DNA from 4 places in the Ruegeria sp. CI1 genome. Region 2 is predicted to be linked to each of the others. Evidence: riboswitches for the same ligand, from Rfam matches in the RefSeq annotation. Region 2 holds a riboswitch; each other region holds the start of a gene.
What was found. A riboswitch is a leader RNA that binds a small molecule or an ion and turns the genes downstream of it on or off. The one in region 2 is predicted to bind cobalamin.
Positions count from the first base shown of each region.

Region 1: it holds a riboswitch for cobalamin, as region 2 does, so the genes downstream of both, ACR0LZ_RS17860 (DUF1636 family protein) here and bluB (5,6-dimethylbenzimidazole synthase) in region 2, are expected to answer to the same signal.
Region 3: it holds a riboswitch for cobalamin, as region 2 does, so the genes downstream of both, ACR0LZ_RS12580 (hypothetical protein) here and bluB (5,6-dimethylbenzimidazole synthase) in region 2, are expected to answer to the same signal.
Region 4: it holds a riboswitch for cobalamin, as region 2 does, so the genes downstream of both, ACR0LZ_RS17790 (CbtB domain-containing protein) here and bluB (5,6-dimethylbenzimidazole synthase) in region 2, are expected to answer to the same signal.

Region 1 covers NZ_JBQFQP010000016.1:85,964-93,847, forward strand. The annotation lists gene cobN (cobaltochelatase subunit CobN) at 1-1,244, opposite strand, end outside; gene cobW (cobalamin biosynthesis protein CobW) at 1,260-2,315, opposite strand; gene ACR0LZ_RS17860 (DUF1636 family protein) at 2,319-2,702, opposite strand; cobalamin riboswitch at 2,773-2,979, opposite strand; gene ACR0LZ_RS17865 (LysR family transcriptional regulator) at 3,051-3,935, opposite strand; gene ACR0LZ_RS17870 (NAD(P)-dependent oxidoreductase) at 4,014-5,024, shown strand; gene ACR0LZ_RS17875 (PhoX family protein) at 5,096-6,985, opposite strand; gene ACR0LZ_RS17880 (hypothetical protein) at 7,183-7,884, opposite strand, start outside.
Region 2 covers NZ_JBQFQP010000003.1:60,752-68,635, reverse strand. The annotation lists gene ACR0LZ_RS04105 (MFS transporter) at 1-413, shown strand, start outside; gene ACR0LZ_RS04100 (glycosyltransferase family 4 protein) at 442-1,476, shown strand; gene ACR0LZ_RS04095 (aspartate-semialdehyde dehydrogenase) at 1,589-2,611, shown strand; cobalamin riboswitch at 2,687-2,865, shown strand; gene bluB (5,6-dimethylbenzimidazole synthase) at 2,910-3,677, shown strand; gene ACR0LZ_RS04085 (carbonic anhydrase) at 3,722-4,372, opposite strand; gene ACR0LZ_RS04080 (hypothetical protein) at 4,523-4,912, shown strand; gene ACR0LZ_RS04075 (leucyl aminopeptidase family protein) at 4,975-6,357, shown strand; gene ACR0LZ_RS04070 (C40 family peptidase) at 6,354-7,091, shown strand; gene ACR0LZ_RS04065 (DUF2794 domain-containing protein) at 7,088-7,438, opposite strand; gene ACR0LZ_RS04060 (hypothetical protein) at 7,567-7,833, shown strand.
Region 3 covers NZ_JBQFQP010000009.1:146,499-154,382, forward strand. The annotation lists gene ACR0LZ_RS12545 (hypothetical protein) at 1-326, shown strand, start outside; gene ACR0LZ_RS12550 (ion channel) at 333-833, opposite strand; gene recR (recombination mediator RecR) at 852-1,448, opposite strand; gene ACR0LZ_RS12560 (YbaB/EbfC family nucleoid-associated protein) at 1,512-1,856, opposite strand; gene ACR0LZ_RS12565 (TauD/TfdA dioxygenase family protein) at 2,019-2,888, opposite strand; gene ACR0LZ_RS12570 (DNA polymerase III subunit gamma/tau) at 2,988-4,754, opposite strand; gene ACR0LZ_RS12575 (protein-tyrosine phosphatase family protein) at 4,923-5,426, shown strand; gene ACR0LZ_RS12580 (hypothetical protein) at 5,465-5,869, opposite strand; cobalamin riboswitch at 5,959-6,164, opposite strand; gene ACR0LZ_RS12585 (TetR/AcrR family transcriptional regulator) at 6,228-6,803, opposite strand; gene ACR0LZ_RS12590 (alpha/beta hydrolase family protein) at 6,887-7,738, shown strand; RNA gene ffs (signal recognition particle sRNA small type) at 7,767-7,865, opposite strand.
Region 4 covers NZ_JBQFQP010000016.1:70,366-78,249, reverse strand. The annotation lists gene cobM (precorrin-4 C(11)-methyltransferase) at 1-639, shown strand, start outside; gene ACR0LZ_RS17805 (cobyrinic acid a,c-diamide synthase CobB) at 632-1,948, shown strand; gene cobA (uroporphyrinogen-III C-methyltransferase) at 1,945-2,673, shown strand; gene cobF (precorrin-6A synthase (deacetylating)) at 2,666-3,409, shown strand; cobalamin riboswitch at 3,453-3,663, shown strand; gene ACR0LZ_RS17790 (CbtB domain-containing protein) at 3,699-3,869, shown strand; gene ACR0LZ_RS17785 (CbtA family protein) at 3,873-4,565, shown strand; gene ACR0LZ_RS17780 (hypothetical protein) at 4,632-5,114, shown strand; gene ACR0LZ_RS17775 (DUF1636 family protein) at 5,102-5,461, opposite strand; gene ACR0LZ_RS17770 (DUF302 domain-containing protein) at 5,609-6,073, shown strand; gene ACR0LZ_RS17765 (thiamine pyrophosphate-binding protein) at 6,151-7,770, shown strand; gene ACR0LZ_RS17760 (CaiB/BaiF CoA transferase family protein) at 7,757-7,884, shown strand, end outside.

The DNA.
Region 1 (7,884 bases), on a different contig from region 2:
TCGCCGCGCAGGTCCTCCAGCATCGCCTCGGCCGAAGCCAGAGCATCCAGTCCCACCGCGTGGGCCATCTGCCAGTCCTTGCCGGGATAGGTCGATAGCACCAGCACCGGCACTTGTTTTGCCTTGGGTTTCGACGTCAGGCAAAGCCAACCCGACACCCGATCCACCAGCGCCCCGATCCGGTCGGGTTCGGGTGCGTGCATTGCACGTGCGAATTGCAGATGCGCGTCGCGCTGCCCCGGCTCCTTGAACGAGATCACGCTGCCGGTGATGCGGCCATCCACTTCGGGCAGCACCACGTGCATGGCCAGGTCCGCAGGCGACAGACCCCGTTCCGCCTCGTCCCACGCCTTGCGGTTCGAGGTGGCGAGCATGGCCTGAAAAACCGGTACCCCCGCGGCATCCAGAGGCGATGTGCCTCCGCCGCCCTTGCCGGAAAAGGCGGTGGCGTTGACGAGGGCCGCAGGTGTCAGCGAAGCAACCTGCTCTGCCAGCCATTTGGCCGATGCGGGCGCTTTCAGCGACGGTGCAAACAGACCGACGGCATCATATCCGCGGGCTCGGAACGCGCGGATCACGGCGGCGATCGGCGCCGTGTCAGCCGCGCTGAGATAGGCGCGGTAAAACGTGACAAGGATGCGGGGCTTGCCATCTTCGAAGGCGGTCTCTGCCGCGATTACCCCCTGGTCCGGGCACCACGCGCCGCATTCGGGCAGCGCTTTGGACCCCATCACCGGTCCGGCATACAATCCCGTCGCCAGCGCCATCTGTGCCAGCGCGGCCTGGGCCGCCACCTCGCCGCCGGTATCACACAGATGCGCAAGGCGGCGCAGGGTCGAGACCGGCAGGGTGGAATAGTCGTCCAGCCGGGTATCCTCACGCCCGTCCGCTGGCAGAACAGCCAGCGCCAGCCCTTTCGATTGCGCCAGCGCATGAACCTGCTGCAGCCCGTAAGACCAGTACGGCACGCCGCCTATAAGCCGGATCAGGATGCCCTTGGCCCCCTCCAGCGTCTGTTCGACATAGGTATCGACCGACAGCGGATGCTTCAGCGCCGACAGATTTGCCAGCCGCAATGACGGCATCCGCCCCTCGGCTCCGCCGCCGCGATGCCAGCCCGCCGCGAACGCGCCAAGGTCGCTGTCGGAAAAGGACAGCACCACCAGATCGCCCGGGCTCTGGCCCAGATCGGTCGGTGTTTCGGTCTCTTCCAGACCGTGGCTTTCGCGAAAGACGACATGCATTGGCGTCTCGGTCCCTTATTCGGCGGCCTCGGCCACACCTTCGAGAATACCGCGAATTGCGGCTTCGTTGATGTCGTCATGCTCGGCAATCACCACCAGGCGCGAGCGGCGCTCTTCGCCCGGTTTCCAAGCCCGGTCGTATTGGTGGCGAACACGCGCGCCCACAGCCTGCACCAGCAGACGCATCGGTTTGTCGGATACGGCGGCGTACCCTTTGACGCGCAGGATGTTCAATTCGTTTGCCAGACGTTCGATCCGGGCCATCAGGTCGGCGGGATCGGATTGCTCGGGCAACTCGATCACGACGCTTTCGAAATCATCGTGTTCATGATCGTCCGCCCCGTCGTGGTGCGATGGGCGGGCATCCATGTCATCCTCGGCAGCGGCCTCCAGCCCCAGGATAACGCGCACGTCCACGGCCCCTTCGGCGACCTCGACCACCGGCAGCGGGCGCGGGGCCTCGGCAGCGATGATTTCCCTGGCCTTCGCAACGCCGTCGGGTCCGGCCAGGTCGGGCTTGGTCAGCAGGATGATATCGGCGCAGGAAATCTGGTCTTCGAACACCTCTGACAGCGGCGTTTCGTGGTCGATGGACTCGTCCGCCATGCGCTGGGCGTCCACCGCTTCGACGTTCGGCGCGAAGCGACCAGCGGCCACCGCCTCGGCATCGGCCAGCGCAATCACACCGTCCACGGTGATCTTCGACCGGATGTCGGGCCAGTCGAACGCCTTGAGCAACGGTTTCGGCAGCGCCAGACCCGAGGTTTCGATCAGGATGTGATCGGGGCGCGGCTCCAGCGCCATCAGCGCCTCGATGGTGGGGATGAAATCGTCGGCCACGGTGCAGCAGATACAGCCATTGGCAAGCTCCATGATGTTTTCCGCCGGGCAATCCGGAATGGCGCAACTTTTCAGGATCTCGCCATCGACGCCCACATCGCCGAATTCGTTGACCACCACGGCCAACCGCTTGCCCTGTGGGTTCTGCATCAGGTGGCGGATCAGCGTGGTCTTGCCCGAGCCCAGAAAGCCGGTAATCACGGTGACGGGAAGTTTTTCAAGGGTGCTCATGGCTCAGGCTCCAATCGGGGGAATGCGGGCGGCGCAGTTCTTGCGGAAATGTTCGGGGCGGTCGCGCCACTTTACCAGCCCGTCCTCGGTGGCCAGATACTTGGTCGCGCCTTCGACGATGATCGAGACATCGTCTGTTTCGCTCAGGTTCTCATAGACGAAGGTCCAGCGTGACGGCCCGCCACGCAGAACGATCGAACAGCCCTGATCGCAGTTCGACAGACACTCGACCGGTTTCAGCAGAACGCCATCGGGCAGTTCGACCTCGGTCAGCGCCTTGTGCAACAGCGCGCCCGGGCGCTGGGTGTCATCCTCGATGGGCAGACCCCGGCGGCAGGTGGTGCAGACCAGCAGTTCGACTGGTGCAGGCTCGGTCACGTCTCTCATCCCCCCATTCAGGTTTCGGGGAACGGGGTTTCATGCGGGCCACGGCCCGACACCGGAACACCCCGTCCGGTCTGGTCTTCGGGCGCTGGCAGGTCTCCCGGCTTACGGATGTCAGGGCTTGTCCCTGTCGGGTGTCCCGCCTTCCCGGCCTGTCGGCCAGTGGCATTTGGGCACCCTCTCCGGTCACGGTCGCGGGGGCGGCTGCGTTTGACGGTGAACCGCTGACGCATTCCCTTTTCATCTGCTCGCGCAGACACCAACAGCGCGGACATGCGGCAAGGGCAGGGGACTTGTCAAGCGCGGCGTCAGGCTTGTGAACCGTCAGGGTGAAAAAGCGACCCGCCATCGTTAACCAGCGGCATCGCCAGCCAACCTGTCCCGCAGCCATGCCTCGAAAAGGCGTGCTGAACCGGAAACCGATGTCGCCGCGTCGGATCGGATCAGGTAATGCGACTGCCCAAAGGGAATCGGTGGCCCGGCAATTTGCAGCGGTGCGCCCTGGGATATGGCATTGCGCGCAAAACGGCCGAGGATGGTGGCGTAACCCGCCCCTCCCATCACCAGTTGCAACGCCGCGACCGTGGTATCGACGGCGTGCCGGGTTGCCGATGGGTCGTGGTCAAGCCCATGCGCCTCAAGGTAGCGCGCCCAGTTGTCCTCGTAGCCGAGAATGTGGATCAACGGCCCGCTGTGCATCTGCCGGATGGTGGGAACGGGGTCACCGGCACGGCAGACCGGAACGATGGTTTCCTCGCTCAACTTCTCGGCCATGACGCCCGGCCAATCGCCATGTCCCAACCGGATCTCGATATCGACATCTGCAGGGGCGGCGCTGTCATTCCAGATATGCGACACCAGCCGCACAGGAATTTCCGGATATTGCGCGCTGAAATCAGGCAATTCCGCCGCGATCCAATAGGTGGCGGTCGAAATTGCTGCCCGTATTGTCAGGCTTTGGCGGGTGGCCGGGCCAAACAGGCTGTTGGTGCTGAGCGCGATATCCGACAGCGCCCGCCGCACGGTCAGCGCATAGGATTGGCCAAGTTCCGTCAATTCGATCCGACGCGCGGCGCGCAGAAACAGTTTTTCGCCCAAATCCTCTTCCAGCGAGCGGATATGCAGCGACACTGCCGTCTGGGTCAGCCCAAGTTCTTTCGCCGCCGTGGTAAAGTTCAGATGGCGAGCCGCCGCCTCAAACGTTCGCAACCAGGCCGGATTTGGAAGGCGGTCCATTTATCACCAAAATTTTTTGACCATTGCGATCATTATTATTCGTTTCTCTTGCCGGTTTCAAAGCTTCATAGTCACCGCATGAATCGTATACGCGGGCATACGCCCGCCGGGGAGGACAAATCCATGAAAGTTGGTTTCATCGGTCTAGGTAATGTGGGCCACAAACTGTCAGGCTCGCTCTTGCGGAACGGAATTGATCTGACGGTGCATGACCTGAATGAAAATCTGGTCGACATGTTCGTCGAGCGTGGCGCCAAACGCGCGGACGGTCCGGCACAGCTGATGCGCGAATGTGACGCCGTCATCACCTGCCTGCCATCGCCTGCGGCCTCGGACGCGGTGATGCAACAGATGTTGCCCGAAGTGAAGCCGGGCAAGATCTGGATGGAGATGTCGACCACCGACGAGGCCGAGGTCAAAAGGCTCGGCGCCATGGTGATCGAGCGCGGCGGCGCCGCGGTGGACTGCCCGGTTTCGGGCGGCTGCCATCGGGCGGATACCGGCAACATCTCGATTTTCGCGGGCTGCGACCGCGCGACGTTCGAACGTATCCTGCCCTTCCTCACCACGATGGGCCGCCGCATCCTGCACACTGGCGACCTCGGGTCGGCTTCGGTTCTGAAGGTTCTCACCAATTATCTGGCGACAGCAAACCTTGTGACCTGTTGCGAAGCATTGGTTGTTGCCAAGGCTGCGGGCATGGATCTGAACACCGCCTATGAGGCGATGAAAATCTCGTCCGGCACCTCGTTCGTGCATGAAACCGAAAGCCAGGTGATCCTGAACGGTTCGCGCGATATTTCCTTCACAATGGATCTGGTGAAAAAGGACATCGGCCTGTTCCAGGAAGTTGCGGATCGCGCCAACGTGCCGTTGGAGATCAACCCGGTTCTGATCGACATCTTCAACGACGGGATCGCGCGTTTTGGCCCCCGCGAGTTGTCTCCCAACATCATCAAGCGCCTCGAAGTAGCAACGGGCCTCGATATCCGCGCCCCGGGCTTCCCGCCCGAGATGGTCGATGATGAACCCGAAGAGCCCGGTTACGAGGTCATTCCGCAAGGCAAGGAACTGAAGGCCGCCGAATAATTTCAGTCACTCCGAAACAAAACGCCCCCGGAACCGCGTTTCGGGGGCGTTTCCTTTGGATGACGGTCAGGTCAGCCTATGGGTGAGTTGTCGTCGCGCTTGATCGCGACCACCGACGAACGCGGCGTGCCGCCATCGGGCCAGTTGCCGCCGGGATGCTGGATGCCCACGAACATCGTTCGCCGGTCGCTTGACCAGGCAAGGCCCGTGACCTCGCATCCATTCGGACCGGTCATGAACCGCGCGATCTCTCCGGTTACCGGATCACCCACCAGCATCTGGTTGTTGCCCATTCCGGCAAAATCGCCCTCGTTTTTGTCGTCGCCATCGGTTTGAATCCACACCAGCCCGGTCGTATCAAAGGCCATGCCGTCGGGCGAGTTGAACAGGTTGCCGGCGTTCACGTTGGGCGACCCGGCATAGGCATCACTGTGCACCGTCGGGTTGCCCGCCATCACATACAGATCCCATTCGAACGTATCGGCCGCGTGGTCGTCCTGTGCGGGCCGCCAGCGCACGATCTGTCCATAGAGGTTGGTGTCGCGCGGATTGGGGCCATTGGCCGAAGTATCATCGCCACCGGCATTTGGTTTGACGCCCCGATTCTTGTTGTTGGTCAGACAGCAATAGGCCTCGACCGCCACGGGGTTCGCCGCCACCCACTCAGGACGGTCCATCGTGGTGCCGCCCACGATGGACGCGGCCATTCGGGTAAAGACCGCGATCTCGGCGGCATTCATCCCGGTTGTATCCGGCGTCAGGGCCAGCCATTCGCCGGTCTGGTCGTCGTTGAACCTGGCAACAAAAAGCGTTCCGTCATCCAGCAGCCCTTCGGTGGTTCCGCCAGGCCGGTAGGTGCCGTTGGAGACAAAACGATACAGGTACTCGCCCCGCTCGTCATCGCCCATATAGACGACGACGCGACCGTCCGGCGCCACCACGACCTCGGCGTTTTCGTGCTTGAACCGGCCAAGGCCGGTATGCTTGACCGGCGTGCTTTGGGGATTGGCAGGGTCAATCTCGACAATCCATCCCGCGCGGTGCGGCTCGTTGGGGGTTTTCGACGTGTCAAACCGCGGATCGAAAAGCTCGTAGCCGTTCCGGCTTTCCGCCTTGATGCCATAGCGTTCATAGCCGCTTGCGACCTGCGGAGCATACCCGGCCTGCTCGTCAGACGATCCGAAGTATCCGTTGAAGTTTTCTTCACAGGTCAGGTACGTGCCCCACGGCGTCTTGCCTGCGCCACAGTTGTTCATCGTTCCCAGAGACCTGGTTCCGGTCGGGTCGGCCTTGGTCTTCAACAGGTCATGCCCGGCAGCGGGGCCAACGATCTTCATCGGCGTGTTGTGATGGATACGGCGGTTGAACGGGCTGTCCCTGACCACGATCCAACCGTCAGGGCCTTCGGCAATCTCCATCACGGTCACGCCCTGAATGTTCTGCAGCTTCAGAACATCCTGGGCACTGATCGGCTTGCCATCCTGCGCCGCGGGCAGATTGATATCCTCATTCGGGTATTCGTGATTGATGGCGATCAGGTCCCGCCCCTGAAACGAAAAGGTTTCCATCCCGTCGGTGTTCTCACCGAAAATCTTGTCCGAGTTCTCAAGCGGGCCGCCGTCGGTGATGTCATACCCGTCCGCTTCGGAAAACAGCGGGTCGCCCCAGCGCATCAGAACCTTCCAGGAATATCCCTCGGGCACGTGAACGGTTCCGTCGGTCTGTGCCGCAATCGGAGCAAAGGCAAAACGCGACCCCTGAACCGCATGGGCTGCCGTTGGCTTCAACAGCCCGGCGCCCATGGCCGCGGCACCAGACCCAAAGGCCAGTACGCCGCCCAGAAAGCCCCGGCGCGAAATCGCGCTTTCGACGACGCGGTCAAAGTCGTTCTTTTCGGGGCGAGAAAAATTTATCTCGTCCCAGTCGTCAGCAGACAGGTTTTTTGAAACGACTTCTTTCATGGATGCCTCCCAATTAGCGTAATATGTCGGTGAGCCAAGGATGTAGAGAGCGAATATGACAACTCGTTGAACGGGTGTAACAGGCAAGTGACAATTGCTTTGCCGGGCTCCACAGTTTTTTCAGTCGCCCGAAAAAGATACCGCCCCGAACACGGGGCGGCATTTCGGTCATTTCATATCGGAAGGCAGGAAGGCTCCTAGGCCGCTTTGGCTCGACTGCGGCAATAACACGAGGCATGCACCGGCACGGTCGCCCGTGCCGCGGCCTGATCAAGCTGCAGTTTGATATGCTTGGCCTCGGTCAGTTCGCCGCGCCGCACAAGGCATTCGTGCAAGCCGTGCAGGCTCCAGATGTTGCGCGGATGCTGGCAGGCGCGCGCAAGCGTGTCGTCCAGCCCCAGATCGGCACGGTAAACCGCCTCGGCTTCTTCGAACTTCTGGTCTTCCATCAACAGCGCGCCCAACGCATGCCGGGTCGGCTGCATCCAGCCCCACGGCTCGTCATAGACCAGGCTGTCGTCCAGCTTGACCGAGCGGCGCAGGTGCGCCAGCCCGCCTTCGCGGTCCCCGGCCTTGAACGCGATTTCGCCATCCATCATCGCTTCGCCGATCATCAGCACGTCCTCGGCGGTGTTGTTGAACACCAGACGTCCCTCGGGCACCGCCTTGCGTGCCTCTACCGCGCGTTCGCGCTCGGCCTTGGCTTCGTCCGCGCGGCCAAGATTGGCCAGCGCAATGGCCCGCGCCTGATGCATGGCGGCGGTGGTGTAACTGTAAAGCTCACGATCCTCGGGGAAGGGTTCGTCAAGGATGTCCTGCCATTGCCCGAACCGCACCATCACGTGAATCTTCTTGCCATAAAACGATTCGAACAGGTCCGGGAAAAACCGCACCACATT
Region 2 (7,884 bases):
CCTTCAGCTATGGCCCGCTGGACCGGATCCTGGGCACCCGGAAATGGGTGATCTTCGGAGGCAACGTATTGGGCGCCGTCGCGTTGGGCCTCCTGTGCCTGTGGATCGATCACGCGGTCTGGTCCTCGGTCGTGCTGATGGCGGTGATCGGGTTCATGGGGGCATCCTTCCCGGTGATCATGGCGCATGGACGCGCCTTCATTCCGGCACATCTGGTCGGGCGAGGTGTGACGCTGTTGAACCTGTTCGGCATCGGTGGCGTCGGGATCATGCAGTTTCTGACCGGACGGATACACGCGGCAACCGTGGAGGCGGGCGCGACTGCGCCTTACGTGCTGATTTTTGGCTTTTTTGCGGTCGCGCTTGGCCTTGGTTGCGCGGTATACCTGTTCAGCCGCGACAGCGTCGACTGACCTGAAACCACCGGAACAGGAGCATCAATTGCAAGACGTGCGTGTCATCGCCCCAAATCTGAAACGCAGGCTTTCCGGCGTGACGGCGACCATTGCGCGGTTGGTTCCTCTGCAGGCCCAAAAGATCGGTATTGTCGCCACCGGCCCCGGATTGCCCGATGACATCCCGCATATACCGCTGGCAAAGGTACCGTTCCTGCCGCGCCGACCTCTCAGGGTCTGGCATGCACGGCGGAACACGGAAATGCTGTTGGGTCTGATCCTGCGGGGGATGTTCCGGATGCGCCTGAAGCTGCTATTCACCAGCGCCTCGCAGCGGCGGCACACGGGTTACACCAAGTGGCTGATCTCGAAGATGGACGCGGTGGTGGCGACCTCGCGCAAGACCGCCGGGTATCTGGACCGGGACGCGCGCGTGATCATGCACGGGATCAACCTGCAGGATTTCACCCCGCCCAAGGATCGCGCCGCCGTGCGGGCGCAACTGGGGCTGCCCGACGGGATATTGCTGGGCTGTTATGGCCGCATCCGGCACCAGAAAGGCACGGATGCCTTTGTCGATGCGATGATCGATCTGTGTGGGCGGTTCGACGATGTATCGGGCATTGTCATGGGCCGGGCGACCGAGCAGCACACCGGCTTTCTGAACGATCTGAAACAGAAGGTCGCAGACGCCGGGCTGGCCCACCGCATCCTGTTCAAGCCCGAGGTCACCGTGGACCGGATCGCGGAATGGTATCAGGTGCTGGACCTGTTCATCGCCCCCCAGCGATGGGAAGGGTTCGGCCTGACCCCGCTGGAGGCGATGGCCTGCGGTGTGCCGGTGGTGGCCACCGATGTGGGCGCGTTTTCCGAAATCGTGACCGACCCGTCGCTGGGCCGCGTCGTGGCCCCGAACAACATTCAGGCGCTGGCCGGCGCGGCGGCGGAGATGCTGGCGGACCGCGATTCTCTGGCCCGGTCCGGAGTGGCGGCCCGCACCCATGTAGAGACGCATTTTGATATCGAGGGCGAAGCAAATGCGCTGGTCGAGGTCTATGAGGGCCTTCTGGCCGGGGGCTGAGACACAGCGCCACGCCTCAAATTGACGTCAGGGACGCAAATACGCCGCCTGCCCCCTTTCTTCTGCGACAAAGGGTGCTATGAACGCGCGTCCTTAACTCAGGAGACAAGACATGGGCTATCGCGTCGTCGTCGTCGGCGCCACGGGCAACGTGGGCCGCGAAATGCTGAACATCCTGGCCGAGCGCCAGTTCCCCGTGGACGAAATTGCCGCTTTGGCAAGCCGTCGTTCGCTGGGCACCGAAGTCAGCTTTGGCGACAAGACGATCAAGACCCAGGACTTGGCCACCTTTGACTTTACCGGCTGGGACATGGCGCTGTTTGCCGTGGGTTCGGCCGCGACCAAGGATTATGCGCCCAAGGCGGCGGCGGCGGGCTGTGTCGTGATCGACAACTCGTCGCTCTATCGCTATGACCCGGACATTCCGCTGATCGTGCCGGAAGTGAACCCGCAGGCGATCCACGACTATTCCAAGAAGAACATCATCGCGAACCCCAACTGCTCGACCGCGCAGATGGTGGTTGCGCTGAAGCCGCTGCATGACCGTGCCAGGATCAAACGCGTCGTGGTATCGACCTATCAGTCGGTGTCGGGCGCGGGCAAGGAAGGCATGGACGAGCTGTGGGATCAGACCAAGGCCGTCTACAACCCGATCACCGAGGTCGAGCCGAAGAAGTTCCAGAAGCAGATCGCCTTCAACGTCATTCCGCATATCGACGTCTTCATGGAGGATGGCTCGACCAAGGAAGAGTGGAAGATGGTCGCCGAAACCAAGAAAATCGTCGACCCCAAGATCAAGGTCACCGCGACCTGCGTCCGCGTTCCGGTCTTCGTGGGCCATTCCGAGGCGGTGAACATCGAGTTCGAGGAGTTCCTGGACGAAGACGAGGCGCGCGACATCCTGCGCGAGGCACCCGGCATCATGGTGATCGACAAGCGCGAGGCCGGTGGCTATGTCACCCCGGTGGAATGCGTCGGCGATTTCGCCACCTTCATCAGCCGCATTCGCCAGGATTCGACCATCGAGAACGGCATTAACCTGTGGTGCGTCAGCGACAACCTGCGCAAGGGCGCGGCGCTGAACGCGGTGCAGATCGCCGAGCTGCTGGGACGGGAAGTTCTGAAGAAGGGGTGAAGCTCCTTCGGATTGGGAATGTCAGGGGCGCGGAAACCGTGCCCCTTTTTCGTTGACCTGCCTGCGTGACCGACTAATGTCCGGCCACCTTTCGGTGCCCGCCCGTGCGGGAGAATCGGGAACGCGGTGCAAACCCGCGACGTGCCCAACGCTGTAAGGGGGACTGTGCGGACATGAACCACTGGCCTTGGCCGGGAAGGGGTTCGCGCGGGAAGATCCCGAGTCAGAAGACCGGCCGGAAGGGATGGCGCAGCCTGCGTGGACGGCGGGCGGCGCGGGACCATCCAAGGGGACTCCGATGGCCATTACCACCGAACCGGCGCTGATGGCGCCCGACGCTTTTGACAAGGCGAGCCGCGAAGCGGTTTATCGAACCATCCTCAACCGTCGCGACACCCGCGGGGATTTCCTGCCGGACCCGATACCCGAAGACCGGTTGAGCCGTGTCCTTTTGGCGGCGCATCACGCGCCATCGGTGGGATTCATGCAGCCGTGGGATTTCCTGATCCTGCAGGACCGTGATATGCGCCGGCAGGTGCATGAGCTGTTTGCCAAGGCCCATGCTGAGGCCGCGCTGATGTTCCCGGTCGAGCAGCGCGACACTTATCGCAAGCTCAAGCTGGAAGGTATCCTCGAGGCGCCGATCAACATCTGCATCACTTGCGACCGCAGCCGCTCCGGGCCGGTGGTGATCGGTCGCACTCATATACCGGTGATGGACATGTTCTCGTCGGTCTGTGCGGTACAGAATTTCTGGCTGGCGGCACGAGCCGAGGGGCTGGGGGTGGGCTGGGTGTCGATCCTTGACAATGGCGCGCTGAAAGAGGTGCTGAACCTGCCTGCCGAGGTTGTACCCGTCGCATATCTTTGTGTCGGGCTGGTCCGTGGTTTTCACGACAGGCCGGAACTTGAAAAGGCCGGTTGGCTGCCGCGCCGCGCGATCACCGACCACGTGCACTTTGGTCAATGGGGGCAAACCGGCGGTGATGCAGAGCTGACCGGGCGCTTGCGCGCGGACCAGGCATCAATCGCAGACGGAACGTTCCTGTCGCGGCGGCTGGGCTGATTTCCAGAAGCGGTTCGGGCGCCGAAGGTCGGCGCCCGGGTCACTCAGACCGGTTCGAACTTTCCTTTCGCAGGATCATAGCTCTGCAATCCGCCTGCGCCGATGTCGGTCCACAGGCCGTGAATGCTGAGGCTTTTGGCCTCGACGGCGGAGGCGACGAACGGGAAGGTCATCAGGTTTTCCAGCGAGGCCACCACGGCCTGTTTCTCGAACTGGCGGGCCTGTTCGATGTTGTCCTTGAGATCGGCAACCAGATCGTATTTCGGTTTCAGGATATCCATCCAGCGCCCGACGAAGCTTTCCTTGGCCTCAAGCTGTGGCGCCTGCCCCTTGCACATGTCGATACAGCCCTGAACGCCACCGCATTGCGAATGGCCCAGCACGATCAGATGCGCGACCTTCAGCGCGGTGACCGCATATTCGATGGCCGCGCTGGTGCCGTGGTGATCGCCATCGGGCGCATAGGGCGGTACCAGATTGGCAATGTTGCGGTGGATAAAGAATTCGCCCTGATCGGCGCCGAAGATAGATGTGACGTGCACCCGGCTGTCGCAGCAGGAGATCACCATGGCGCGCGGATGCTGCCCTTCGTTGGCCAATGTGCGGTACCAGGCCTCGTTCTCGGCATAGGTCGTGGCTTTCCAGCCATGGTAGCGCTTGACCAGATAATTCGGCAGAGGTTTAGCGAAGTCCATTCCAGTAAATCCCCAAGGTTTTCTGTGCTGCAGCGTGATCTAATCCGAATTGAAACAAAATTCGAGACATTATCCACTTTTGCCGAAACCTTTTGCCAACCACTGTGGCGCGAGGATGCGACCGTGCCGTGGGGGTGCGACTTTATTGGGGTGAACGTGGTGGAGAAAGTGATCACACTCGTTCAGAGGGAAACCGTGCGACTGGATCCGGACCCTCTGGGAAATCTTTACGATCAGCTGGGCGATTCGGGCGCCGAGGATGTGGTATGCCGCGCCATCGAAGAGCTGGCCCTGCGGCTGTCGCGATGCGAACTCATGTGGCGACAACGGGATTGGCTGGGTCTGCGCAAGGCCGCACGCTCGCTGGTGGCGATTGCCGAACAGGTCGGCATGACGGCGCTGACCCGCGTGGCGGGAGATGTGTCAGAAGCCGTGGATGCCGGAGACCACGTCGCCGCCAGCGCCACGCTGTTCCGCCTGATCCGGGTCGGCGAGCAGTCGTTGGTTGCGGTTTGGGACCAACGGCATCTTTCGATCTGAAATGGCTTGCAGGCGCCCCGGCGCAAGGTAGTCTGGCCGCACCTCAACCAAGCGAGCCGTTCATGCCCCTGTCTTTTGCCCCTCCCTCCGACGACGCCCTGCACCTGCATGTAATTGAACAGGCCGCGCTTGATGCCTGGCTGGATGCGCAGGGCAGCGAGGTTCGGGGTTGGGTAGCGTCCAACGGGTTCACCGGCGCACTGGGACAGGCGCTGTTGGTGCCGGGCCGCGAAGGCGCGGTGCGATTTGCGCTGGCCGGGTACGGCGACGCGACCAAGCGCGCGCGCAAGCGGTTTCCGCTGGCCGCCGCCGCCGAAAAGCTGCCCAAAGGCAGTTATCGGATCGTCTCGGGGCTGGCCGATCAGGATACCGCCAACGAGGCGCTTGGATGGCTGCTGACCGGATACGCCTTTGACCGTTATGCCGCGCAATCGCCGGCCAAGGCCACGCTTGTCGCCCCCGAAGGCGTTGACGCCACCCGGATCGAGGCCATTGCCAATGCCGAAACCCTGATCCGCGATCTGATCAACACCCCGGCATCCGACATGGGGCCGGACCACCTGCAATCAGCGGCCGAGGGGCTGGCGGCCGAGTTCGGGGCGCGGTGCGAGACCATCATCGGCGACGACCTGTTGGCCCGGAATTTTCCCATGATCCATACCGTAGGGCGCGCCGCCGGGCAGGCCCCGAGGCTGATCGAGATGACCTGGGGCGACAGCGGACCCAGCCTGACGCTGGTCGGCAAAGGGGTCTGTTTCGACACCGGCGGGCTGGACCTGAAACCTGCTTCGGCCATGGGGTTGATGAAAAAGGACATGGGCGGGGCGGCCAATGTGCTGGGGCTGGCGCGAATGATCATGGCGCTGGCCCTGCCGATCCGGCTGCGGGTGCTGATCCCGGCGGTGGAAAATTCGGTGGCCGGAAACGCATTTCGCCCCGGCGATATCCTGACCTCGCGCAAGGGGTTGACGGTCGAGATCAACAACACCGACGCCGAAGGGCGGCTGGTGCTGGCCGACGCGCTTGCGCTGGCGGACGAGGGCCAGCCGGATCTGGTGATCTCGATGGCGACGCTGACGGGTGCGGCGCGCGTGGCAGTCGGGGCAGACCTGGCCCCGTTTTATACCGACGACGACGAGGCGGCGCAGGTGCTGGCGCAGGCCGCGTCAAAGGTGGCCGACCCGGTGTGGCGGATGCCGTTTCATGACCCTTATGAAGAACTGATCGAACCGGGCATCGCTGATCTGGACAACGCACCGTCGGGCGGGTTTGCCGGATCGATCACGGCAGCGCTGTTCCTGCGGCGGTTCGTGACCGCCAGCCGGTACATGCATTTCGACATTTTCGCCTGGCAGAAATCCAAGGCTCCGGGGCGCAGCAAGGGAGGGTTCGGGCAAGGCCCCCGCGCCCTGCTGGAGGCGCTGCCAGACCTGCTGAAATCATGAGCGTGCAAGGCATCCATGTTCCGGTCACCGATTTGCTTCGCCGCCCCGACGGCCCGCGCGACCGCCAGTTGCTGTATGGCGATGTGGTGACGGTCAAAGAGGTCACCGGCGACTGGAACCGGATACTATCGGAAAAGGACGGCTATCCCGGCTGGGTCCGGTCGGAGGTGCTGGGTGATGCGCAACAACCCACGCACTGGGTCGCGGCACCGGCCACGCATGCCTATTCGCGGCCCGATATGAAAAGCGCTGAACGTGTTTGCCTGAGTTTCGGAAGCAGGCTGGCGGCCCGCTCGGAAACCAATGGTTTTATCGAAACCGACGCGGGGTTTGTGCCTGCGGTTCATCTGGTCGGGATCGGCACGAAATTCGACGATCCGGTTTCGGTCGCAGCGCTGTTTCTGGGTACGCCCTACCTTTGGGGCGGCAACAGCCGGGCGGGCATCGACTGTTCGGGGCTGGTGCAGGCGGCCTTGCTGGCGTGCGGCATCCCCTGCCCCGGCGACAGCGGCGATCAGGAACGCGCCCTGGGTACGGCCCTGCCCGCCGGAACCGCACACCGGCGCGGCGATCTGTTGTTCTGGAAAGGCCATGTCGCCTGGATGGCCGATCCTGAGACCTTGCTGCACGCGAATGCGCATCACATGGCGGTGCAGTACGAACCACTGGATACGGCAATTGCCCGAATCGAAGCGCAGGGCGACGGCCCGGTCACGGCCCACAAAAGGCTTTAGTCGGTATCGATCGCCCGGATCAGCTTGCGTTCCAGCACCCGCAGAACCGTGCGCAAATCATGGCCGCGTTTCAGGATGCGCCCGTCCATTCCCACCACCGAATACAATCCCTGCCGCTGGCGCATACGGGGATGTTTCTCTACGCGATAGATCGGATGTTCGGCAGTGCGCCGAAAGATCGAGAAGACGGCCATGTCACGCAGGTTCGAGATGCCGTAGTCACGCCACTCTCCCGCAGCCACCATCCGGCCATAGACAGAGAGGATCAAAGACATTTCGCGCCGGTCGAACGCGACCTGCATCTGGGCCGGACCCGCAGCAAACGGGCTTGGAGGCTGCATGTTCATAAACTCAGCCTTGCCAAATTTTTTCGCCAAATCAAGTCTGCAAAGCGGCAATCCCGGTCTGTTGAGGCGGCGAGAGCACGTTGCCGACATGGGCGATCAACTGCTTTTGGGCTAGAATGCAGGTTGGAATGCCGTCCGCCCCGAGCGATCTTGCGCGCCGGTTGCAAAGGCTGTTTTCTGAAGTCCACGCCAGCACACGAGGTCTCGGCCAAATGGCAAATAATGAGGAAAACGAATCCCGGCTGCTGGTGATCGTCACGCCGAGTTTCAACATGGCTGCAACGATGAGTTTCGTGGACCCGTTTCGCGCGGCTAACTACTTGGAAGAAAAAACCTATTTCAGACAACTGTGTTGCACGGATCGTTTCATCAGCGTGGCCAGTTTCTTGGTTTAACGACGGGATGGCGCCGAGCGACATGCGCAAGGTGGCGCTGCGGCCTGCAGA
Region 3 (7,884 bases), on a different contig from region 2:
CCCACCCGTTGCAAAGATCGGCCCTGAATGGCCCCGGAAACGACTATCACCTGTTGCCTGTGACAGATAAGCAGATGCGGTACGCTCGCGCGATCGCAGAGAAATCTGCATTGGAAATTCCGGTAGAGGCGCAGCGCGACCGGCGGTCGCTATCAGACTGGATATCGGCCCACAAACCGCGCGGCACATCACCCTTTGACAACTATCCGACCGGAAAACAGGTAGCCTTTGCGGAGCGTATCGCAAGGGCCAAGCATCGCCATGTCCCGTCAGAGTGCTTTCGTGACAAGGCAGCTATTGCAGCATGGATCGAGCGAAACCGATGAGTGCGCTCAGGTTTGACGCGCCCGCCCGTAAAGGGCGACCGCTGCGGCGACGAATAACCCCAGCAACACGTAACCGGTTATTGCTTCAGCAACGGCAATGGCCCGGCACAATCCACCCGGATGCAGGTCACCGAACCCGACGGTCGTGAACGTCACATACGAAAAATACAGAACATCGCTGGGCTGCTTGGCACCGATCACGCACAAATCGGTATAGCCAAAAGATCCGTAGGCGGCGGCGAAAAGGAACGGAACGACCTGAATGAAAGATACAGCCATCAGCAAAAGCTGATGCTTGGCTTTGTCGATGCGAGTTGCGTGAATCCAGATTTGTGACAACAGCCAGACAGCAAGTACGAAAGTTGCCACTGTTCCTATGGTATCGCCTGCGGTTTCGGGACTGAGCCGCGACAGAAAGAAAAAGGCCAGGCTGCTGACGACAACCAGCCCGAATGCCCCTAGCAATGTGGGCCACCATTCCTTCAATCGGAACGCGATCCGCGCCATTTCACCGCTCCAGTTGTACTAGCTTATGTCTTTACGCGCGCTCAAAGCCGCATTGATGGTGCCATCATCGAGATAGTCGAGTTCGCCGCCTATCGGCACACCCTGCGCCAATGAAGTCAGGCGCACCTGCCCCTGTAGTTGGTCGGCGATGTAATGGGCGGTTGTTTGGCCGTCGACTGTTGCGTTCAAAGCAAGAATGATTTCGGTAATCCCTTCGGTGACAACCCGATTTCTGAGACGGGGAATGCGGAGTTCATCGGGGCCTACGCCATCCAGCGCAGACAGAGTTCCACCCAGCACGTGATACCGCCCCTTGAACACGCCTGCCCGCTCCATTGCCCAGAGATCCGCGACATCTTCGACGACGCAAAGTTCACCCGAAGCGCGATCTTCATCCTCGCAGATGTCGCAGATATCCGAGGTGCCGACATTGCCGCAGTTGAGACACTCTCGAGCTGAGACGGCGACGGCATGCACGGCGTCAGACAATGGCGTCAGCAGCAATGCGCGTTTCCTGATTAAATGCAGAACCGCGCGTCGGGCTGATCGCGGTCCGAGGCCGGGCAGCTTGGCCATCAGTTCGATCAGATTGTCGATATCGCGGTTGGAACTCACCCATGCGCCTCATTTTTATCGGGGCACAGGTAGCCCCAATCATCTGCCGTGCAGGTGCTATTATCAGAACGGTAGCTTGATGTCTTTGGGAAGCCCCAAGCTTTCGGTTAGTCTGGCCATCTCTTCCTGAGCTTTCTCGGCAGCTTTGGCCTGGGCGTCCTTGATAGCGGCCAGGATCAGGTCTTCAACCACCTCTTTGTCGTCACCGTTGAAGATCGACGGATCGATATCGAGAGCCATGAGATCGCCCTTGGCTGAGGCCGTCGCCTTGACCAGCCCGGCGCCCGATTCGCCAATGACCAAAACGTTGTGCAGATCTTCCTGCATCTGGGTCATCTTGGTCTGAAGCTCTTGAGCTGACTTCATCATCTTGGCCATGTCGCCAAGCCCGCCAAGTCCTTTAAGCATGGTTCTTTCTCCTGCATTTCGGTTTGACGCCTAGATACGGGTGCAAACTGGTTGGCACAAGGGGCACGCGTTCCCATCCGTCGTTTCAGTTTTCGCCGAGACAACTCCTTCGGTTGGGCCGGGCATCGTGGAGGCATCCCCGTGCGACGTGGGTGAGACAGGTCAGATCACACGGACATCATCTAGCCCGTCTTTAGACGTGACTGAGCAGCAGATCGAGCGAAGGGATCGAGGATGTTCATAGTCCCATGGACGACCTCGATGCACTGTTGCCCGTTCATCCCAAATCAGCACATCACCCACCGACCACTGATGGGAATACACGTATTCGGGGCGTGTGCAAAACGTCATCGCCTCTGCTAGTATTTCCTGGCTTTCTCCATGGCCCAACCCCTCGATGGCAAAAGCGTGCGAGGCAATGAACAAGGCCTCATCGCCGGTTGTTGGATTGGGCCAGATCGCGCGCCACGGGCGATCGGGCCAGCGGGTCATTCGAGACAATGCGGCGAGTTCGGAAGAGATCTGGGCGCGGGAGTGAGACAACCGATGCCATATGATCGCATTTTTTAGTTTCGATTTAAGGGTTTCAGGCATGTCCGCCCACGCTGCCCGCGTCGAGGCAATTTCTGTCTCTCCACCCGAAGGGGGAACAACACGCGCAGTCAGAATGTTGACCAGCGCAGGAGTGGGCAAGAAAGTGCTGTCCGTGTGCCAGAGCATATTGGCTTGCAGGTCAAGCAGCCGCAGATCATCGCGCGACCGTAGTCCATCGGAAGTCTGGTTGGAAAGCTCCGAAACTTGGAATTCGACATCGCGTCCCGCCGCCATCGCCTCACGGTTTTCGAGCGGGCCGAACAACTCGCCCAACCGAATGTGATCGGCATCCGTCAGGGATTGGTTGCGGAACAAAAGCGCGGAATGAGTTTCGAACATTTGCCGGATTCGCGGGTAATGCGATTCCGCAGTCACGTCGCGCAGATCAACGTCGTGAATAATTAATCCGAAACGGGAGTGCAGAGGGTCAGTTCGCATGCCAGGCTCCTGTCAGACAACTCCCGGAACCGTGTGAGATTGCAATCGACCCTTCAAGCGTATTTGCGACATTTGTAGCGGCACGCGTCTGCAAGGTCACTATTCTTCTTCGAACGGATCCCATTCGTCTTCGACTTCGGGAAGTGCCTCGGCTTCGACCAGCGCTGCTCGTTGTTCGGGGGTTGTGATGCGGGTGATGCTGGCCTTGGGGAACTGTGCGATCACGGCCTGCACCAACGGATGCGCACTGGCTTCATTTTTCAGGGCGATCTCGACGGCATCGCGAATTTCCGAAATCGTCTGTGCCTCGCCATTCGAGACGATCGAAACAGCCCAACGATTGCCCGTCCAGCGTTGCAGGCTTGCGCCCAGCCTCTGGGCCAGATCGTTGGGCGCTTTGTCGGACGGGGTAAACTCAATACGCCCCGGTTGATAAGCAACAAGGCGAATCCCGTCCTCAACATCGACCAGCAACTTGCCGTCACGATTGGAGCGGATCAGTTCGACCACGTGTTCGAATGTTGGGTATCGCCCCAAAGCGGCTTGCAGGTCCTGCGCGAGGGCTGCAACTGGCGCACCGCTGTTGTGACGCCGAGCGGACTGGTTGCCTGGCGCATAAGATGCTGTTGACTGTGCGGTCGACGTACTCCCGCCTGACAAGGGAACTCCTCCACCCGGGCCGTTCGGTGCCGGTGGCGCAGGCGCATCCTGCAGTCGCTTGATCAGTTCTTCCGGGCTGGGTAGATCGGCGACATGAGTCAGACGAATGATCGCCATCTCGGCGGCCATCATGGAATTAGGCGCACCAGAAACTTCCTCCAGCGCCTTCAGCAGCATCTGCCACATCCGCGTCAAAACGCGCATAGGCAGCGCCTGTGCCATTTGTATCCCTCGCGCGCGTTCGTCGGGCGAAACGGTCGGGTCTTCTGCTGCATCAGGCGTGATTTTGACAACAGAAACCCAATGGGTGATCTCGGCCAGATCTCGCAACACTGCCAATGGATCGGCGCCTTCGGCATATTGCGCACCCAGTTCGGTCAATGCCCCCGCCGCATCGCCCCGCAGGATCATGTCCATCAGGTCCAGAACCCGACCCCGGTCCGCCAGCCCCAACATTGCACGTACCTGATCCGCAGAGGTCTCCCCGGCGCCATGCGAGATCGCCTGATCCAGAAGCGAGGTCGCATCCCGGGCCGAACCTTCAGCTGCGCGGGTGATCAGAGCCAGTGCGTCGCCAGCGATCTGAGCTCCCTCCGATTCGGCGATCATGCGTAGCAGGCCGATCATATCTTCGGGTTCGATCCGACGCAGATCAAAGCGCTGGCAACGAGACAGAACTGTGACCGGAACCTTGCGAATTTCAGTTGTCGCGAAAATGAATTTCACGTGCGCCGGAGGTTCTTCAAGCGTCTTCAGCAGCGCGTTGAACGCGCTGGTCGACAACATGTGAACCTCGTCGATAATGTAAATCTTATACCGCGCGCTGGCAGCGCGGTAGCGGACGCTGTCGATGATCTCGCGAATGTCGCCAACACCGGTCCGGCTTGCTGCATCCATCTCCATCACGTCTACATGACGGCCTTCCATGATCGCAACGCAATGCTCGCACTGACCGCAAGGTTCAGTTGTCGGCTTTCCGTTTCCATCCGGCCCGATGCAGTTCATGCCCTTGGCGATGATCCGTGCGGTAGTGGTTTTACCCGTCCCGCGAATGCCGGTCATGATAAAAGCCTGCGCAATCCGGTCTGCTTCAAAGGCGTTTCTTAGTGTCCGCACCATCGAATCCTGGCCGACCAGATCGGCAAAGGTTTCGGGGCGATATTTTCGGGCAAGAACCTGATAGGGTGCGGGTGCGGTGTCGGTCATGTCTGCTCTGCCGGATTCGTCTTAAAACCGCAGCGTAGTGTGCCGCGATGCCCGCGTCCACAGCAGCAGGTCCGATTTTGGTTTGGATTGCTTGCAAGCCGGGGTAAAACACTCAGGCATCCATTGGAGAATGCAGATTTCAGCGTGTTGGTTGTGTGGGAGCTAATCGTGTCACAACTGGTGATATTTGGGCTGCAGGTGGGCGGAGGCACATTGGCTATCTGCCAGATGCCGGGTCGGAGCGGAGACTATCCTTCTGACCTCGACACCATTGCCGACTGGAAACCGGGCCTAGTGATTTCGATGACGACAGAGGTCGAAATGATCCAAGACGGCGCGCGCAGTTTCGGCTTGGATATTCAGGCGCGCGCCTGCCGATGGGTCCATTTGCCGATCGAAGATTTTGGTATTCCGCCCAGTCATGTCCAGGCGAAATGGGCCGAGACCAGTGCGTCTGCGCGGCAGGCACTTGCTGGCGGTGGTCGGATTTTGATCCACTGTCGTGGCGGTTGCGGAAGATCGGGAATGGCTGCGCTGAGGTTGATGGTCGAATGTGGTGAAAGACCTTCGGATGCGCTGAAACGGCTACGCGCCATTCGCCCCTGCGCCGTCGAAACCGAACCCCAAATGGATTGGGCGCTGAAAGGGCAGATGGTGGCAGACCGGCCCTGAGGCCGGACTGAGGGTTATGTTTTTGCGTTGGCGGTCTTTCAAAGTGGCGCGTGGCAGGCGGTTTCTGCCGCCTGATTGCCCTGCGGAACTGCTTCGAGGAACGCGCAGGGCATCTGCTTGATCCAACCCGAGGGAAAAACGGTCCGAGAAGAGTTCAATAGAGCGTCTTCAATCTGGTTCAGGCGTTCGCTATCCGCCTCGTCATTCACACCGCAGAATACTCGAATGCGAGAATGATCGGCGCGGAATCTGGCATCGCACCCAGTGGCACAATGTTCAAGTGCGCAGCTTCCGTCGATCTCGAAGTCATCTGCAGTCAATGGCTTTGCCGCAGATATCGCCTGTGCCAGTTTTTTACCCATTTGCGCCAATGCCGGGCAGGGTTTACCGGTTTTCTGGCACACTGTTGCCGTGAACAGGTGCTTGTCGGATTTCCAAATCATGTCGCGCCCTCCGCGCTGGTGACGAGGACAACGGACGGGAAGGACAGCAATCAGCTATCGGACCCTGTCCCGGACACCCCGCCCGAGTTCGAGTTTCAGTTCCGATGGCAGGTCTCCTGACTTGCGGGTCGCTGCTTTGCCGACCTTCCCGGCCCTTGGACCAGTGGCATTTCGGCTTCGCTCGCCGCCTACAGTTGCGGGGGCAGTCGCGGAATTGGTTCTGGAAGAACCGTACCGTGTTCCCTTTTCATTCCGACCGTGAACGCGGCCGGAAACCATCGCCTAATCGCTAGCGGGCGCACAATTCTGGGTCAAGACGAATCCTGCGGTTCAAGCACCTTTGTCGCGCCGGGCGGGTTTACTGAATTTGTTTAGACGTCGACATCTTGCTCAAGCGGCAAGGCACGTTTCTTAGGGTCTCCGAAGATCGCCTTGCCCGGGCCAACTGCCACCCGCCCTGGAGCAGTATGAACACAGTATCTGCCGCGAATTCTGGCTCGGCCACTCCAAGTCGCCTTGCGTGATGTGCGACTTCGGTTATCCAACCCTCGTACAAGTGATAGGCATGGTTGCGGAATATATTGTTGTCCGGCCCTTCGAACAAAGTAGCGGAAATCGGGCAGGTATCCCACTGACCTGATTTGTCGAAAAGTTTCGCTATCTTGTTGCAAAGAGTTGTGGCCCCGGACTGGAAATCTTCCGCAGGCTCAAATGACGCGGCAATAAGACCAAGCATCGCATCGGACGCCCAAGTAGCGGCCGCAAGCGCCAGATCGGCCTTTCCATTCGGGAAATGGTGATACAGCGATCCTTTGGGTGCGTCAGCCACGGAAAGAACTTCGTTCAGCCCGACCCCGTGATAGCCCGACCTCTGGAAAAGGTCGGCCGCAGCCCGAATCAGGCGCTCTTTTGTTGGCAAAGGACGTTCAGTCATTTGCGTGGATTATTGACAGCACTGGACCAATTGGTCCAGAGATCAGGACTAGACCGACCGGTCTAGGGGGCGCGGAGTTAAATATGCAGGACCAGGTGTCAGCTGAAGACCTTCTTATTCACTCGGGCGACTACCAACTGTCTGCCCGCCTCTTTCATGCGAAAGAAAAGCCAGAAGTTACGGTCGTGCTCAATGGGGCGACCGGTGTTCCGAGGGACTACTACAGACATTTCGCATCGTGGCTGGCCTTAGAACGCGGAATTGCTTGTCTGACGTACGATTACCGGGATTTCGGCCACTCTTTGACCGGCAACCTAAAGAAATCCAAGTCATCCATGACCGATTGGGCATTGGTCGACATGCCCGCGGCTCGGACGGAAATGCGTCGTCGGTTCCCAAATTCAAAGCTTTGGGTCATCGGGCATTCGATTGGCGGGATGCTCGGTCCTTTGCAGCCTGGCATCGAAGAAATCGACAGAATGATCTGTGTCTGTTCAGGGCTGGTACAACATCGCGATCACCCTTGGCCTTATCAAGCGCTCGCCAGAATGTTTTGGTTCGGGCATGTTCCGCTGCTGGTTAAGAGTTTGGGGTATTTGCCTGGGCGTCTTGTTGGGTTCGGAGCAGATCTACCTGCTCCGGTCTATTGGCAATGGCGAAAATGGTGCACATCCGCAAAAAGCTATCTGCCGGATGCCGGAACGACCTTACCGAAACCCGACTGGGAAAGAAGTGGCGCATCTGTGGATATGATTGCGTTTTCGGACGATCAGGTGATCCCGCCCAAATGCGTTTGGCGATTGGCCGAACTTTATGGGCAAGATGCGCGACGGCGTGAATTGACGCCTCAGGATTTTGGAGTGAAGCAAATTGGCCATCTGGGCGCGTTTGCGCGTAAGAATGCCGTTGTGTGGCCCGCACTCATCGCCGATTAGGTTGGTCTACGCTAGATGATTAGTGGGAAAGTGAGAGGTTGGACATCGACCCAAGCGGGACTCGTTGTGGCTGCTTCCTTCCGGACCTGACCAGGTTGGCGAGGCGCTCGCCCGCGCCAACCTCTCGTTGCTCGATATAGGCAAGA
Region 4 (7,884 bases), on a different contig from region 2:
AACACCGCGCCGATGGATCTGAATCAGATCATGGCCGAGATCGAAATCGCCCATCAGGCGGGCCACGATGTGGCGCGGCTGCATTCTGGCGATCTGTCGGTCTGGTCCGCGATGGGCGAACAGATCCGCCGCCTGAAACAGATGGGCATTCCGGTCAGCGTGACGCCCGGCGTTCCTTCATTTGCAGCCGCGGCGGCGGCCTTGGGCACCGAGCTGACCCTGCCCGGTCTGGCGCAATCGGTGGTGCTGACCCGCACGCCGGGCCGCGCCTCGTCGATGCCCGCTGGCGAGACGCTGGAAAACTTTGCCCGCACCGGCGCGACGCTGGCCATTCATCTGTCGATCGGCAATCTGGACAAGGTCATCGCCGATCTGGCCCCGCATTACGGAGCGGATTGCCCGGTGGCCGTGGTCTATCGCGCCAGCTGGCCGGACGAGCGAATCATCCGCGCAACGCTCGACACCCTGAAAGAAGCGCTGGACGCGAGCATCTCGCGGACCGCGCTGATCTTGGTGGGGCCAGCGCTGGCCGGCGAAGGGTTTGACGAAAGCTGCCTCTATTCCAAGGAATACGACCGGCGCTATCGCCCGCAGAGCGCGGACAGCCCGTGGTCGAGCTGGAGTCATGGCGATGACTAACCTGCCGGGAGTTCTGATTTCGGCGCCCTCGTCGGGTACCGGCAAGACGACGGTGATGCTGGGCCTGCTCAGAGCGCTGGCCGAGGACGGGCTGACCGTTCAACCGTTCAAGAGCGGGCCGGATTACATCGACCCGGCCTTTCACCGCGCGGCGGCGGGGCGTTCCTCGTTCAACCTGGACAGCTGGGCGATGGGCGAACCGCTGCTGGGCGCGATCTCGGCCCAGGCCGAGGGTGCGGACATCGTGGTGGCCGAAGGGTCGATGGGCCTGTTCGACGGCGTTGCCAAACCGGGCGAGCTGGGCCATGGGTCGAGCGCCGAAACCGCACTGCGGATGGGTTGGCCGGTGGTACTGGTTCTGGATGTGGGCGGTCAGGCGCAATCGGCGGCGGCCACGGCGCTGGGGTTCCGGATGTACAACCCTGACCTGCCCTTTGCCGGGGTGATATTGAACCGCTGCGCCAGCCCCCGACATGAACGCCTGACCCGGTTGGGGATGGAGCGTGCGGGTCTGCCGGTGCTGGGCGTACTGCCGCGCCGGGGCGATCTGACCTTGCCTGAACGGCATCTGGGCCTGATACAGGCGGTTGAACACCCCGATCTGGAAAGCGCGATTGCCGGTTACGCGGCGTTTTTGCGCGAGCATGTGGATCTGGAGGCGATCAAGGCGGCGGCTTCATCAAGCCCGCAAGGGTCCTCGGCGTCGGCGCTGCCATTCCCCCCGGCGCAGCGCATCGCTTTGGCACGGGACGAAGCGTTTTCCTTTACCTATCCGCATTTATTGGAAGGCTGGCGCGCGGCGGGGGCCGAAATCCTCCCGTTTTCTCCGCTGGCGGATGAGGCGCCGGCGGCGGATGCCGATCTGGTCTGGCTGCCGGGTGGTTATCCCGAATTGCATGCTGGCAAGCTGGCAACAGCCGACACGTTCCTGACCGGTCTGCGCAAACATGCCGAGACAAAGCCTGTACACGGTGAATGCGGCGGTTACATGGCCCTGGGCGAAGCACTGATCGACAAGGATGGGGTAGGCCACAAGATGGCCGGGCTGTTGGGTCTGGTCACGTCCTATGAAAAACGCAAGTTCAATCTGGGATACCGCAAGGCGCGTCTGATTGCGCCGATACCCGGACATGGCGCGGGCGCAATGTTGCGCGGGCACGAGTTTCACTATTCGTCGATTGTCGACCAACCGGACGCGCCACTGGCGCAGGTCTTTGACGCTGAAGGGGTCGAAGGCCCTCAAACCGGCTCGGTACGCGGCAACGTTACCGGCACCTTTTTCCATCTGATTGCGGAGGCTTCGGCATGAGCGGCTTTGTCTCTTTCATCGGCTCCGGTCCCGGCGACCCGGAACTTTTGACGCTCAAGGCGGTGGACCGGCTCGGCAAGGCCGACGCGGTGCTGTTCGATGATCTGAGCAGCGGTCCGATCCTGAAACATGCGCGCGAGGATGCCGATCTGGTCGGTGTCGGCAAACGCGCCGGTCGCCCCTCGCCCAAGCAGGACCATGTCAGCCGTCTGCTGGTCGATTATGCCCAGACCGGACAGCGTGTCGTGCGGCTGAAATCCGGTGATGGTGGTCTGTTCGGTCGGTTGGAGGAGGAAATCGTCGCCCTGCGCGAGGCCGGTATCGACTATGAGATCATTCCCGGCATCCCGTCGGCCATCGCGGCGGCGGCGGCGGCGGGCATTCCGCTGACCCGCAGGCTGACGGCGCGGCGGGTGCAGTTCGTCACCGGCCATGATGTCAGCGGCAAGCTGCCTCAGGATCTGAATTTACCTGCCTTGGCCGATGCTGGCGCGACCACCGTCGTTTTCATGGGCAAGCGCACGTTTCCATTGCTGGTCGAGGCGCTGAATGTCCACGGGCTGCCGCTCGACACCCCGGCGCTGATGGCCGAATCCGTGTCGACGCCGGACCAGAAACTGCAACGCGCAACGATCGGAGCATTGGCGGAGCAACTGAAATCAGAGGTCGGCACCGCCCCCGCCCTGATCCTTTACGGCCCGTTGGCGGAGTTCGGGGATGTATGAGCTGAACCTGATTGGCATCGGCACCGGCAATCCCGATCACGTCACGTTCCAGGGGGCAAACGCGATACGGGCGGCGGACCTGATCCTGATCCCCCGCAAGGGCGAGAACAAGGCCGATCTGGCTGGACTGCGGGAGGAGATCATCGCGCAGGTGGCGGACGCGGCACCTCAGATCGCCTATTTCGATATCCCCAGGCGCCGCGCCGATAACGGCTATTTACGCGGCGTGGACGAATGGCATGACGCTATCGCCCTGCGCTGGCAGGAGACGATCGCCGGGTTTCCGCAGGCCCGGCAGGTGGCGCTGCTGATCTGGGGTGATCCATCGCTTTATGACAGTTCGCTGCGAATTGCGTCGCGGCTGGACCCGCAGCCGGTCACACGGGTGATTCCCGGCATCACCGCGCTGCAGGCACTGACGGCCGCCCATGCGATTCCGATCAACGACATCGGCGCACCCTATGTCGTCACGACCGGCCGCCGCATCCGGGACGAGGGCTGGCCTGACGGTGCCGACAAGGTTGCGGTCATGCTGGACGGCGAATGCTCGTTTCAAAGCCTTGATATGATGGCGTTCGACATTTGGTGGGGCGCGTATGTGGGCATGAAGGAAGAAATCCTGGTCAAAGGCCCTCTGGCGGACGTTGCGGACAAGATTCTTGAAACCCGTGCCCGGGCACGCGCCGATCATGGCTGGATCATGGACATCTATTTGCTGCGCAGGCGCGAAAAATGACCGAATGGGTCGCAAATGGGAATTGCGCGAACGACTGCATCGCGGCTAAATGAAAGGGTCTGGTCCTGCCGGAGAATTCCGGTGCTAAGAGGGAATTTGGTGCGGCCATCCCGGTGGTCAAATCCAAAGCCGCCCCCGCGACTGTAAGCGGTGAGCTTCTGTTCAACCAGCCACTCCCGGAACTGTCCCGGGGGGAAGGCGAACAGAGGCACCGACCCGCAAGCCAGGAGACCTGCCAGGCAAGAAACGAAACACCGGCCGTCGGGTGCGGCGGCTCAGGAGGACTAAAATGACGACCAAAACGCTCAAGGCATCTGCTGCCGGTTCGGCCATCCTTCCGGCTCTGTTTGCTGTTGTTCTGGGTCTGGGGATCATCACCCTGACCGGCCATGTTCAGGCATCCGCCCTGCACGACGCCGCTCATGATGTGCGCCACTCAACCGGCTTCCCCTGCCACTGACCCATGTTCAGTCGCATTCTGACCAGCGCGTTGTTCGCTGGCGCTGCAGCAGGGCTGATCACCGCCCTGCTGCAGCTCGTATTTGTGCAGCCCGTCCTGCTTCACGCTGAACTCTACGAGTCCGGCGAATTGGTGCATTTCGGAGCAGCCGCCGTTTCGGCACATCCGGATCTGCCGGGGTTCGACCTGATGCGCGATGGGCTGAGCATCGTGTTCACCATGCTGACCTATACCGGCTATGCGCTGGTGCTGGTGGCCCTGATGTCGATGGCAGAACGGATGGGCCATGAGGTCAATGCCCGCACCGGCATCCTGTGGGGGTTGGCGGGCTTCATCACTTTCCACTTCGCGCCCGGACTGTCCTTAGCGCCTGAGGTGCCCGGTGTGGCCTATTCCAACATCACCGCGCGCCAGATCTGGTGGACCGGAACCGTGGCAGCGGCAGGTGTCGCCATGTGGCTGATCGCGTTCGGTGGCAATCTGATCAGCTACCTGATCGCGACCGTGCTGCTTTTGGCGCCGCACCTGATCGGAGCCCCCGAACCCGACAGCTTTACCGGCCCGGTTCCGACCGAACTGGGCGCCCTGTTCGCGGCGCGCGCCTTTGGTGTCGGTATGGCCGCCTGGGCTCTGGTGGGCACGTTTGCCGGATATTTCTGGCAGGCCGAAGGAAAACGCGCCGAAGCCAACGCGTAATCGTTTGCTGATGCATCCCGCCGGGCCAGACGCCCGGCGGGATTATTTATATCAAAAGGATACGAGATGTTCCGATCTCTCGCACTTTTCGGCATCGGCCTGATCTTTGGCGCTGGCGCAGGTTTCGTGACGGCGGCGGGTTATGGCGTGACATTTGAAGGCCACGATCACGGCGACCCGGCCCAACACGGCGAAGCCGTTTCACATGATCATGCCACAACCGTAAATTTTTCATCGGGCGCGGACGCACCGGGCCTTGAGGTCATGCTTGCCAAAGATCCGATGGCCGGTTGGAATCTGCATGTCATTCCGCGGAATTTCCGCTTTTCCCCGGAAAATGCCTCGCTTGCGGACAGGCCGGGCGAAGGCCATGCGCATGTCTATGTCAATGGTGCCAAGCTGGCGCGCCTTTATGGCGAGTGGATGCATATCGACGAATTGCCCAAAGGCGAAGTCGAGATCGAAGTCTCTCTGAACGCCAACGATCACAGCCAGCTGACTGTGGATGACGTGCCCGTCGCCGCCTCGGTCGCGGTTCAGGTCGACTGAATCGCCGGTATCCGCGCGCGCAGGCACAGGCGAAGCCGCCCGCATGGTCGGGCGTCTTCGATCCAGCCCGAGGCGCTGTCCAGATAAGTCTGGCAAGTGGCGGCGATGTCGTCAGCATCCTTGACCGGATCAAGGTCGGAAAAGACATACGAGGCCAGTCCCTGCCCCTGCAACCCCAGGGCAACCGGTTGCTCGCATGCGCTGAAACAGGCGTGTTGCGTAAGTTCGACCCGATCGGAAAGCCCGGCCTTTGCAAGCGCATCTGTCACGGCATCACGCTCGGCCTCGCGATCCCGCACTCCAAGGCAGCTGGAACAGATCAGCAATCGAATACGTTGGGTGGTCATGTATGGCCCATGCTTGCGTCGGGCCGTTATTGCGGGTTTCGACCTGCATGCGCAAGCCGGGTTTGATCGGATGGACACGGGATTGTGACACCGGACATATGCAAAATCTGGCATCACAGTCTTGTCAAACCAACCGGAGCTGGAACGATGAAACGTCTGTGGACAATCCTTTGCCTTGCCGCCCTGCCCGCTTGGGCCGGTGATCTGGAACCCCGCGAAGGATGGGAAGTTCATCAATCTACCAAGACCTATGAAGATCTTGTCTCCGACACCGCGGCGGCGATCAAGGGCAACGGCCTGATCGTAGTGACGCAGGCGGGGCCGACCAAGGCTGCGGCGGCGCGCGGCATCACCATCCCCGGCAACCGTGTCATGGGGGCGTTCAATAACGACTATGCCGTGCGCGTGCTGGAGACATCGACGGCAGCCATGATCGAGGCGCCGATCCGTTTCTACGTCACAGAAAACGCGGACGGTACCGCAACGCTGTCCTACAAGACGCCAAGTTTCGTCTTTGCGCCCTATCTGGATGAGGGCGGCGATGAACTGGCCGCCATTGCACAGGAATTGGACGGAAAGTTCCAATCCGTGGCGGAATCGGCAGTAAAATAGTCACACCGGCGTGAAGGCGCTTGCACCTTCCTGCTCACTCCGCAATCTGCCTGTCGAAAACGAACGGAGCGTTTGAGATGCAGGAAATCGTGCCCCGCGCAGCGGATCTTTTGGCAAGACGGCTATACGAGGCCGGCTGCCGCCACGCCTTTGGCATGCCGGGCGGTGAGGTTCTGACCCTGGTCGACGCGCTGGAACAGGCTGGGATTCAGTTTCATCTGGCCAAGCATGAAAATGCTGCCGGGTTCATGGCCGAGGGGGTCCACCACCGCGACGGCGCGCCCGCCATTCTGGTTGCTACATTGGGTCCGGGCGCGATGAATGGCATCAACGTGGTCGCAAATGCGTTTCAGGACCGGGTGCCGATGATCGTGTTGACCGGTTGCGTCGATGCGGATGAGGCGCTGACCTATACGCATCAGGTGATGGATCACGCGCAGGTCTATCGCTCGATCACCAAGGGAACCTTCATGCTAACGCCCAACGGGGCCGACATCGTTGCCGACAAGGCGGTTTCCTTGGCAACCCAGGCCCGCCCCGGCCCGGTGCATATCGACGTGCCGATCTCGGTGGCCGATGCGCGCGTTTCGGTTCCGAGATTGCGGCGGCTGGCCGCTGCCGCGCCGGTGACGCCGCAGGGAACCTGCCTCGAAAAGGCCCGCCACTGGATGGCCGAGGCCGAGCGCCCCGTTGCGATCATCGGTCTTGACACGCTTTATGACGGGTCGCAGCGGGTACTCAGGGCATTTCTTGAGCATTTCGGAATTCCTTTTGTCACCACCTACAAAGCCAAGGGCATTCTGCCTGAGGATCACCCGTTGTGTCTGGGCGGGGCCGGGTTGTCGCCGCTAGCGGACAAACATCTGCTGCCACTGGTGGAAAAATCCGACCTGATTTTCTGTATCGGTTATGACCCGATCGAAATGCGCCCCGGCTGGCGCGAAGTTTGGGACCCGAATGAACAGCGCGTCATCGACATCTCGGCGGTGCAGAACGATCACTATATGCATCAGGCGAGCCTGAGTTTTGTCGCCGACACCGCAGCGACGCTGGAAGCAATGGCCAAGGGCGTCCCGGCACGAGAGACTTGGCCGGACGGCAACCCGGAGCAGGTGCGCAAGGCACTTGCGCTGGCTTTCCCGTTCGACGACGAATGGGGGCCTGCAGCCGTCATCGCCGAGACGCGCGCTGTCATGCCCGGCAATACGCTGGCCACGGCCGACAGCGGCGCGCATCGCATCCTGCTGAGCCAAATGTGGGAATGCTTCGAGCCGCGCGGGCTGATCCAGTCTTCGGCGCTGTGCACCATGGGCTGCGCCGTGCCGATGGCGATCGGGCTGAAACTGGCCGAACCGGATCGACCGGTGATCAGCTTTTCCGGCGATGCCGGTTTCCTGATGGTGGCCGGGGAGTTGGCAACCGCCCGCGAAATGGGTGGAAATCCGATCTTTCTGGTCTTCGTCGATGCGTCGCTGGCACTGATCGAGTTGAAACAGCGCGGCCGTCAGATGACGAACCGGGGCGTGGATTTCGAACACCACGACTATGCCGCGATGGCGCGTGCCTTTGGCGGGTACGGCCACACCGTGCGTAACCGGGCCGAGTTGCGGATTGCGCTTGCGGAAGCCGTGCAAGCGGACCGGTTTACGGTCATTGCGGCGGAAATCGAACGGGGGGGTTACGATGACCGTATCTGAAGGACCGCTGACAGGCGTCAAGGTGCTGGACCTCAGCCGCATTCTGGCCGGCCCTACCTGCACCCAGTTGCTGGGGGATCTGGGCGCAAACGTCATCAAGATCGAAAACCCCGC